2 regions of the Paenibacillus sp. FSL H3-0333 genome follow, and region 2 is predicted to be linked to the other one. Evidence: riboswitches for the same ligand, from Rfam matches in the RefSeq annotation. Region 2 holds a riboswitch; the other holds the start of a gene.
What was found. A riboswitch is a leader RNA that binds a small molecule or an ion and turns the genes downstream of it on or off. The one in region 2 is predicted to bind cyclic di-AMP.
Positions count from the first base shown of each region.

Region 1 (4,420 bases), 3.7 Mb from region 2:
AAGACCGTTCTGAACCGAGCCCTCCGACTGGACGATGTGGAAATCCGGCGTGAAGCTGGTGACGGCTTCAAGCGGCAGGTCATAGCTGATCGGCGGAACGTCCTTAAGCTCAGCAGCGAGGTAAGCCTGAGTACCATTCTTCGTAGACCACTGGGCAACCGGAGTCACGCCGAGTGCTACCAGATAATCCTCCAGATAAGAAGCAATTACACGCTGCGGATTAGCGGGAACGGTCACCTTATGTCCCATTGCATCCGTTACGGTCTTCTCCACAGCGGGTGCTGCAGTTGCTGCAGGTACCGCTGTGGCCTCCGCAGTCGCTTCTGCGGTTGCCGCAGGTGCGGTGCCTGCTCCACCGTTACTGCCTGCGTTGCTATTATTATTTCCGCAAGCGGACAGCAGCAGTGTTGTAGTCATAAGTCCGGCCACCGCCAGCTTCCCGCTTCTTGATCCTTGCAGGTTGAACGAAAACATTGAATACCCCTCCAGTATGTTACCCTCATGATTGGCAAAAGCCCTGTTACCTTCATCTTGTCTATACTGATGATATTGATTCTCATTCTCTATGTCAACCAATAACTTTTAATAACGTAAAAACGGCCGTCTCCGCATTAAGCAGAAACAGCCGTCTTCCTATAATCTTCTATATTATTTATGCAGATGGAAAGGAACCGTGGCGATGACAATGTCCTTCTGATTCATCAGATAAGAGCGGATGAACAAGCTGGTCTGATTATGCAGCACCGCCTGCCACCAGTGCTTGGTCACGAATTGCGGAATCAGGACGGTAATATGATCGGTTGAAGAGGTCTTCCACTCTACTGTATCGATGAACTTCACCAGCGGACGGATAATGCTGCGGTAGCGGGAGCGCAGGACGATTAGGCGTACGCCGGGGTTCCACTCCTCCCACTTCTGCTCCATCTTGTGAATCTCTTCTTCATCGAAGCCTACATATACAGCGACCACATTATCGGTCAATGACTTCGCATAGCTGATCGAATGCAGTACAGCGCGAGTCACACCGGCGACCGGAACGACTACGGTGCTTCCTTTGATACAAGGCTTATCGGTAGCCGGACAGATCCGTAGCTGATCGGCAATATTCATATAATGGCGGTGAATCCGGTGGAACACGATGATAACAGCCGGCAGGAAGATAAAGGCCATCCACACGCTGGAGAATTTAGTGATTATGAAAATCAGGGTGATCGTTAATGTAGTGAGCATCCCCACCGTATTGACGGCGAACTTGCTCTGCCAGCCTTTCGGCTTCGTTCTGTACCATTGGACCATCATGCCCAGCTGCGACAGCGTGAACGGAATGAATACCCCTACTGCATATAATGGAATGAGTCCTTCCGTATTCCCGTGAAACGCCGCCACCAGCACAGCCGACATGACACCGAGGAAAATAATACCGTTGGAGAAGCCCAGCCGGTCGCCGCGCACCATGAAGGCATGGGGCAGATATTTGTCTTTGGCGAACATGAACGCCAGCAGCGGGAAGGCTGAGTACGCCGTATTGGCTGCCAGGAACAGGATAACCGCCGTAATCCCCTGAATGAAGAAGTACAGTCCGCCGCGGCCGAAGGTAGATTCGGTAATCTGTGAGACCACCGTGGCCTTCTCATCAGGCATGATACCGTACCAGTAAGCGAGCAGCGTAATACCTGTGAACATTACCCCGAGAATGAGGCCCATGAGCATCAGCGTTTTGGCTGCATTTTTCTCCGCGGGCGCTTTGAAGTTAGGAATAGCATTGGAGACCGCTTCTACCCCGGTCAGAGCCGAACAGCCGGAGCTGAAGGCCTTCAGCAGCAGGAACATACTCACGTTCGATACCGCCGAGCCAATCTCAGGAACATGGGCATGGGCGCCGCCGGTCATATATTTGAAGACCCCCGAGATGATGAGCACGAAGATGGAAACAACGAACAGATAGACCGGGATAGCGATGAAGGAGGCCGATTCGGTCACTCCCCGCAGGTTAACAATCGTTAAGAGCACGATAACAGATACCGCTATCAGAACACTATGATTATGCAGACTTGGAAAAGCTGAAGTGATTGCATCCGTCCCCGCCGAGGCGCTTACCGCCACCGTCAGAATGTAATCCACCAGAAGAGAGCCGCCGGCCAGTAAGCCGGTATGAACCCCGAGGTTGGTTTTGGCGACAATATACGCGCCCCCGCCTTGGGGATAAGCGAAGATCGTCTGCCGGTAGGATAGAATCAGAATGGCCAGCAAGCCCAATACGGCTAATGCAATTGGCAAAGAGTACCAGATAGCGGTGAACCCGGCGGCCACCAGTACAATCAGAATTTGTTCTGTTCCGTAGGCTACAGACGAGAGCGCATCAGAAGACAGGACAGCCAGTGCTTTCACCTTGGATAACTTTTCATGATCGAGTTCGTTCGACTTCATCGGACGCCCGATCAATAGTCGTTTTACCTTGCTTACCATTGTAGTAACAGTTCCTCTCTTGGTTAAGTTGAAATGGGCTTTCCCTGCGCTGTTTTCATAAGTGGATTTCATAAATGCAGGCACCAAAATAAGCATACGGAAATGATCCGCATGCCTAATGTGCATGGTCATTATCCCACTTGTGGCTTACGAGGTTAGCTGGCGGATTCGGACTGTGGTAGCCCTACGGTTACAGGTCAGGTAGCCTGCTCCGATTCACCCCTTTTGGCCTTGGCCAAAGTGTGGTTCCCCCGTTTTTCCTTCCGGAAAATTCAGCGCATATTCAACTTCTCACAAGGACTAATATTAAGCTACAACACGTCTTCCGTAAAGCGTGGAAACAAATGAAAAAAGAATGAAAAGCACTCAAAACAACCAAATCCATCATCCGGTATGTCTTGATCTTTCATTCTCTTTCATTATCCCTTTACCACGTGATTTTACAGGGTTTTTGCCTATTATTTTTTGCTAAAATTAAGGGTATTCTCTTCTCTTCCTTCTGCCCGTCAGCTTCTTACTCTGCCGGCTCCTCTTTGCGTCCTGTCCAGAGCAGAATGGAGATTAAGGCAAAGGCTATAAGTGCAAGCAGAGGGATCGTTATAAATCCGAACCAGTTCAGATAATCCTTGTTGCACGGTACGCCGATGGTGCAGGGAAGCACCTTGCTGAGCGCCGGAATTTTTTGCTCCGCATAATGATATATGGAGATGCTGCCGCCGATCAGACTAAGGGGAAGCACGTAAGGAATGATCCGCTTGTCCGCCCGGTAGGTGGCGATCCCCAGCAGGAACAGCTGCGGGTACATGAAGATCCGCTGGAACCAGCACAGCTTGCAGGGCTCGTAATGCAGGACCTCACTGAGATACAGGCTTCCCGCTACAGCAACCACACAGACGAACCAGGCCAAGTAGAGACAGTTACGCCGGCAGAAGGCAGAGAAGGCGGTCATTGGGCGGCCCCTGCTCCCGCTGCTGCTGCCTGAATCTGGGCGTCAATCGCCTCCATATTGAAAGGCTCCTTCACCTTGATGCCGTTCACGTACAAGGATGGCGTATTCGTTACGCCCGTATCGGTGCCAAGCTGAATATCCCGGTCCAGCTCCTTCTCATAGGTGCGGTCATCAATATCCTTGCGCAGCAGATCATAATCCACCGGCAGTTCCAGCTGCTTGGCGAGACTCACCATGAAGTCGGGCGTAGCCCATTCCTCCTCTTCATTCCCCTGATTGGCGTAGATCGCATCGAAGTACTTCCAGAACGCTTCCTGGTTCTGATGATACACCGATAGGGCTGCCAGGGAGGCCGTTCTCGAATCCTTGCCGATGAAGGCCAGATTCACGAAATAAAAGGCTGCTTTATTCTGATCTACATAGCCCTGAACGATCTGCGGCTTGATGACACCGGTGAACTGGGCGCAAGCCGGACATTTGAAGTCGCCGAATTCCACTATTTTGACCGGAGCATCCTCCTTGCCAAGCCGCATCATTTCACTGTAATTGAAGGCAACCGGCGTGCTGTCTGTGCCGGCAGGCGAAGAGTCCTTGGAAGCAAGCATGAATAAGCCTACAAAAATAATAATAACGATGGCCACCGTACTCACGATCAGAATTCTCGTTTTCTGCTTCTGCTGCTCCTGCTCTGCCCTGCGCTTCTCCTGCTTGCTCATTTGGGGAGCCATGACACGGTTCTTTTTCGTTTTGCTCAAAGAGAGTTCCTTTCCGTCCTCTGGACTGTCGTGATAAAAGAATAGTTACTTTCAAATTATATAATGTTAACTCTCTTGTTGGCAATCGCTGTCTTATACGGCTTCATTCTCCTCCGCTGACTCCCCCTCCCCTGTATCCTTGCCGAAAAATACCTCCGGGGAATCCTCTTGCGACTGCAGCTTAATTCTGAAGAAGAATTGTGTGCCGCCCCCTTCTGCCGGCTCTGCCCAGATCTCTCCTTGCATCAGG
Region 1 covers NZ_JBBODG010000001.1:4,145,392-4,149,811, reverse strand. The annotation lists gene MHH78_RS18805 (ABC transporter substrate-binding protein) at 1-474, opposite strand, end outside; gene MHH78_RS18800 (APC family permease) at 649-2,466, opposite strand; cyclic di-AMP (ydaO/yuaA leader) riboswitch at 2,595-2,754, opposite strand; gene MHH78_RS18795 (disulfide oxidoreductase) at 2,981-3,415, opposite strand; gene MHH78_RS18790 (DsbA family protein) at 3,412-4,170, opposite strand; gene MHH78_RS18785 (sensor histidine kinase) at 4,264-4,420, opposite strand, start outside.
Region 1: it holds a riboswitch for cyclic di-AMP, as region 2 does, so the genes downstream of both, MHH78_RS18800 (APC family permease) here and MHH78_RS01970 (C40 family peptidase) in region 2, are expected to answer to the same signal.

Region 2 (4,420 bases):
GTCCCGCCGGAGTCCGGCAACGGGGCCGGAGGCATGGAGTATCCGACCCTGATTACCGCCTTCGGCGCCACGGACACTTCACCGGGCACCTCCCTGGAGCGCACGATCATCCATGAGATCGGGCACCAATATTTCTACGGTCTGGTGGCCAGCAATGAATTCGAAGAAGCCTGGCTGGATGAGAGCTTCACCTCTTATGCCGAAGACCGGCTGATGGAACAGGAATACGGTGTGGTCTCAAGCCTCCCGCTGCAGTCCAGCCTGGTCTCCTCTTCACAGCCGCTTAAGCTGGAGACCTGGAAATACACCGGTGATGACGCCTACACGCGCAATGTATACATCCGGGGCAAGCTGGTGCTGAAGGATATCGAACGCATCGCCGGGACCAAGAATATGGACGCCATCCTCGCCGCCTATGCCCGCAAATACCGCTTCCAGCATCCGACCACCGCCGACTTCCAGAAGGTTGTGGAGAAAGTGACCAAGCAATCCTGGCAGACGTATTTTGAGCGGTATGTCTATAGCGGGGGGGCACCCGACTTCGCAGTTGACGATATCAGGCTCACCGTCAGACGGGACAACAGTGACGGCGGGGGGAGCCGCTATAGCGCTGTGGTTGATGTAAGCAATAAGGGCAGCCTGTACCCCGATGTTCCCGTGAAATTCACCTTCGTAGACGGGTACACGGTACAGCAATACTGGAATGGCGAGGGTAAGGCTACTTCCTTTGAGTTAGCGTATAAAGCGCCGCTGGTCTCCGCAGAGATCGATCCGGGGCATTCCATTCTGCTGGAGAGCAGGCATCTTAATAATTTCAGAATGGCGGAGCTTGAGCCGCGTACACTCTCCCGCTGGACGCTTAGTGCATCAACTCTGCTTGAAACCCTGCTCGGAACTCTTGTCTGGTGAGGTGAAGGAATGGTGAAAAGTTCAATTGCCCGCGGTTGGATCAGCATGAAAGAGCAATTCTATATATTGATTCTGCTATTTATCTACCGGCTGTTCTGGGGATATTTCCTGTACAAATTCATTAAAAGCGCGGTTGTCCCCGTCCTGCTCCGCTACCCGGATGCGAATGCCGGCGGCAGCGGAATAGGCAGGCTGCTGTATTATATCGAGGGGCAGACCGCGCTGCGCACCGACTCCGCCGTCCAGCACTGGCTGTGGATGCTGCTTGCGCTGACAGTGCTAAGGCTGCTGGTGACTCCCTTTATCCGTGCAGGGCTGCTGCACGAGCTTCACCAGGAGCGCGACGGAGCGCGGGGACTGTTCTTTTTTCCCGGAATGAGAAAATATGGGCTGCCGGTGCTGGTGTTCAGCCTCATCGAATGGGCGCTAACCCTCCTGCCGCTCTATTGGCTGCTTCCGCGTATGTACCGTCATCTGCTCAGCGGCGTTCTCGATGTCCAGCTTCTGCTGAAGCTGGTGCCTTATGTGCTGGGCTGGCTGCTCTATCTCTTCCTTGTCCGCAAGCTTCTGCTCTATATGCAATTCGGCTATACCGCCGGTACCGGCATGTTCTCCTCACTGCTGATCTGCCTGAAGATGCTGATGCCTTCGATCGGTATATCCATCGTTCTGGGGGCGGGAAGCCTGGCCGTAATTCTGCTCTGCAGCGCCTCTGCTCTGTTCTATCCCGGATTGCCGGCCCTTATGCTCCGCCAGGCAGCTCCGCTGCCCTCCACGCTGTTCGATATGTGGGGAATCGCTGCCCAGTACCACCTCTGGTCCAGTAAATCATTTCCACAATAATAAGCTGCTGAAGCGGCATACTAAAGAGAGTCACAGCCCCTCTATCCGGGAGCAGGACTCTTTTTTGCTTGAACAGAGGACAAAAGCATTTGCAAAAGGGGAAATCCTCTGATACAATGATGGCTGTACCAGTAGTAACAAAGTTGTAATCTTTCAAGCAAAATATTCCGTAACTCTTGCAATTTAAGCAATACCGATAAGTCACTGTTCTGGTGCATAAAACGCCGAATTCCCTGCACCGGGAAGTGGGGGAACCATATTTTGGGTGAATTGATCTCGCTTTAGAGGGGTCATAGGGGAACCTTCTACCGAATCCTTAAGCTAACCTCGCAGGCCCTGGAAGGAGTACATCTTTTGATTAGTCAGAATTTCAAGAAAAAATGCACCGCAGCAGCGCTGGGTCTTGTGATGGTATTCACACTCGGAGCGGGCAGTGCCTTCGCAGATTCCAAAATGGATACTGTGATTTCAAAAACCATTGGAACGTCGTATAAAACCGGGGGCACAACCACCAGCGGCTTCGACTGTTCCGGATTTACCAAGTATGTGTTCAAGAATGTCGGGCTTACCTTGCCCCGTACCTCCAAAGCACAGTTCAAAGTTGGAACAAGTGTATCCAAGAGCAATCTGCGTTCCGGTGATCTCGTGTTCTTCAATACCCTGGGTAACGGAGTGTCCCATGTCGGTATTTATGTTGGAAACGGGAAGTTCGCACAGTCCTCGAGTTCACGTGGTGTAACCATCAGTTCGATGAGCCAGTCCTACTGGGCCAACCGCTACGTTGGCGCCAAACGAGTAATGAGCACAACAGCCTACCAAGCTGTCGCTTACGATTGAACCCTTGAAGCATACCCCGAATATTTCAGCCTCTAACAACTAAATGTAACTTATACGAGCCCGGGATGATTATTGCCGTAATCATTTCCGGGTTTTTCCTTTTCCTTATTCTACCTTTTACACCGAATTCGCAGCCTTGAAACAGCATTTTCTTGCAAAAATAAAGAAATTATCATATAAATTAACCCCTGCGCATAGATATGAGTCTTTCGAAAGGGCTATAACTCTAAAAAACAGCAAAAAAGATGCATTAATATGTTATAAGTGATTGCCAAGCGCCTTAGTCTTTGTTACAATTATCGCAGTGATCTTTTAGTAACATTTTTGTAATTATTGAATCGCTTTTAACAAAGGTTTTGTCATGTATTGAATGAACCGCTAATCCTAATCAACAGTCGTGCCGAGTTCCCTAATGAATTAGGGAAACGGGGGAACCACTTTGGGTGAATTGACCTCCTATTCTAAGAGGGGTCATAGGGGACCTTCAACCGAACCCTTAAGCTAACCTCGTAGGCATTGGAAGGGGTATTTACTTTTGAAGAAGAAGCTAGCAGCCGCAGTACTAAGCTTGTCCATTATCTTCACCATCGGAGCAGGAAGCGCTTTCGCGGATTCCAAAATGGATAAAGTGATCGACAAAGCCATCGGAACCAAATACGTGTCCGGCGGTACATCAACTAACGGGTTTGATTGCTCCGGATTTACAATGTATGTTTTTGATAAGATCGGCATTAACCTGCCCCATCAATCCGGCTCCCAATATCAGATGGGCACTGCCGTGTCCCGTGACGAGATGAGACCGGGCGACCTTGTATTCTTCAATACAAGCGGTAAGGGCATATCCCATGTTGGTATTTATGTTGGTGACGGCGAATTCGCCCATGCCTCTTCCTCACGTGGTGTAACCATCAGTTCGCTGAGTGACAGCTATTACGTCAACCGCTACGTTGGCGCCAAGCGAATCATGAGTACAGATGCCTACAAGACTGTAGCTTCGGATTCCCAAGACAACGATGATGTACAATAATCCTTTGTAACCTAACGCTCTCTTCCGAGATTTTTGCCGAAATCTTGGAGAAGGGCTTTTTTTGTCTATAAAATTACTTACCCGTCTCTATATTTGTAAAACACTGATTCTGCGCTTTCGGAAAATATATTTTGCCGTTTGTCAAGTTCCTGCATTTCCGTAAGGAAATTGCGTCGAAACTGGCTGTTTTTGTATATAATTAATAGAAGAAATGAATTTATGTCCCTTGGAAGGAGGCCTCCCCTAATGATTAGCTCCCCGCTAACCTTTTATGTGGTGCCTATGGAGCCGCAGCATGCCGCTGAGATCTGTGAGTGGAGCTACAAGCCTCCGTATAATATTTACGGCTGGATGTCCTGGGAGCAGATGCAGGCGCTGGGCGTGGAGTTCGGAGACCCGCAGCTGCGCAGCGAGCAATATGTGTCGGTTGTGAATGGAGAGGGGGATCTGTGCGGCTTCGCCCAGCTCTTTCCGATGGAGGGGGTAGTCCGGCTTGGAGTCGGAATGCGGCCCGATCTGTGCGGTCATGGAATGGGGCATCTGTTCATGAAGGCTATTGTGCAGGCAGCACGGTCGCGTTACCCGGAATGTGAGATCGACCTGGAGGTGCTGACCTGGAACCAGCGCGCCATCCGCGCCTACCAGAAATGCGGGTTCACTATAACGGATACCTATGAACGCCGCACTCCGACCGGCAATAAGCCTTTTTATTGCATGGTCTATGAGGAATAGCACCGGAGACAAGAGGGATTTGCAAAAAATGGATCATTTGTGTTCATTTTTTTGACACACATACTATGATAA
Region 2 covers NZ_JBBODG010000001.1:453,604-458,023, forward strand. The annotation lists gene MHH78_RS01960 (M1 family metallopeptidase) at 1-909, shown strand, start outside; gene MHH78_RS01965 (hypothetical protein) at 919-1,752, shown strand; cyclic di-AMP (ydaO/yuaA leader) riboswitch at 1,965-2,103, shown strand; gene MHH78_RS01970 (C40 family peptidase) at 2,161-2,589, shown strand; cyclic di-AMP (ydaO/yuaA leader) riboswitch at 2,978-3,120, shown strand; gene MHH78_RS01975 (C40 family peptidase) at 3,125-3,616, shown strand; gene MHH78_RS01980 (GNAT family N-acetyltransferase) at 3,863-4,348, shown strand.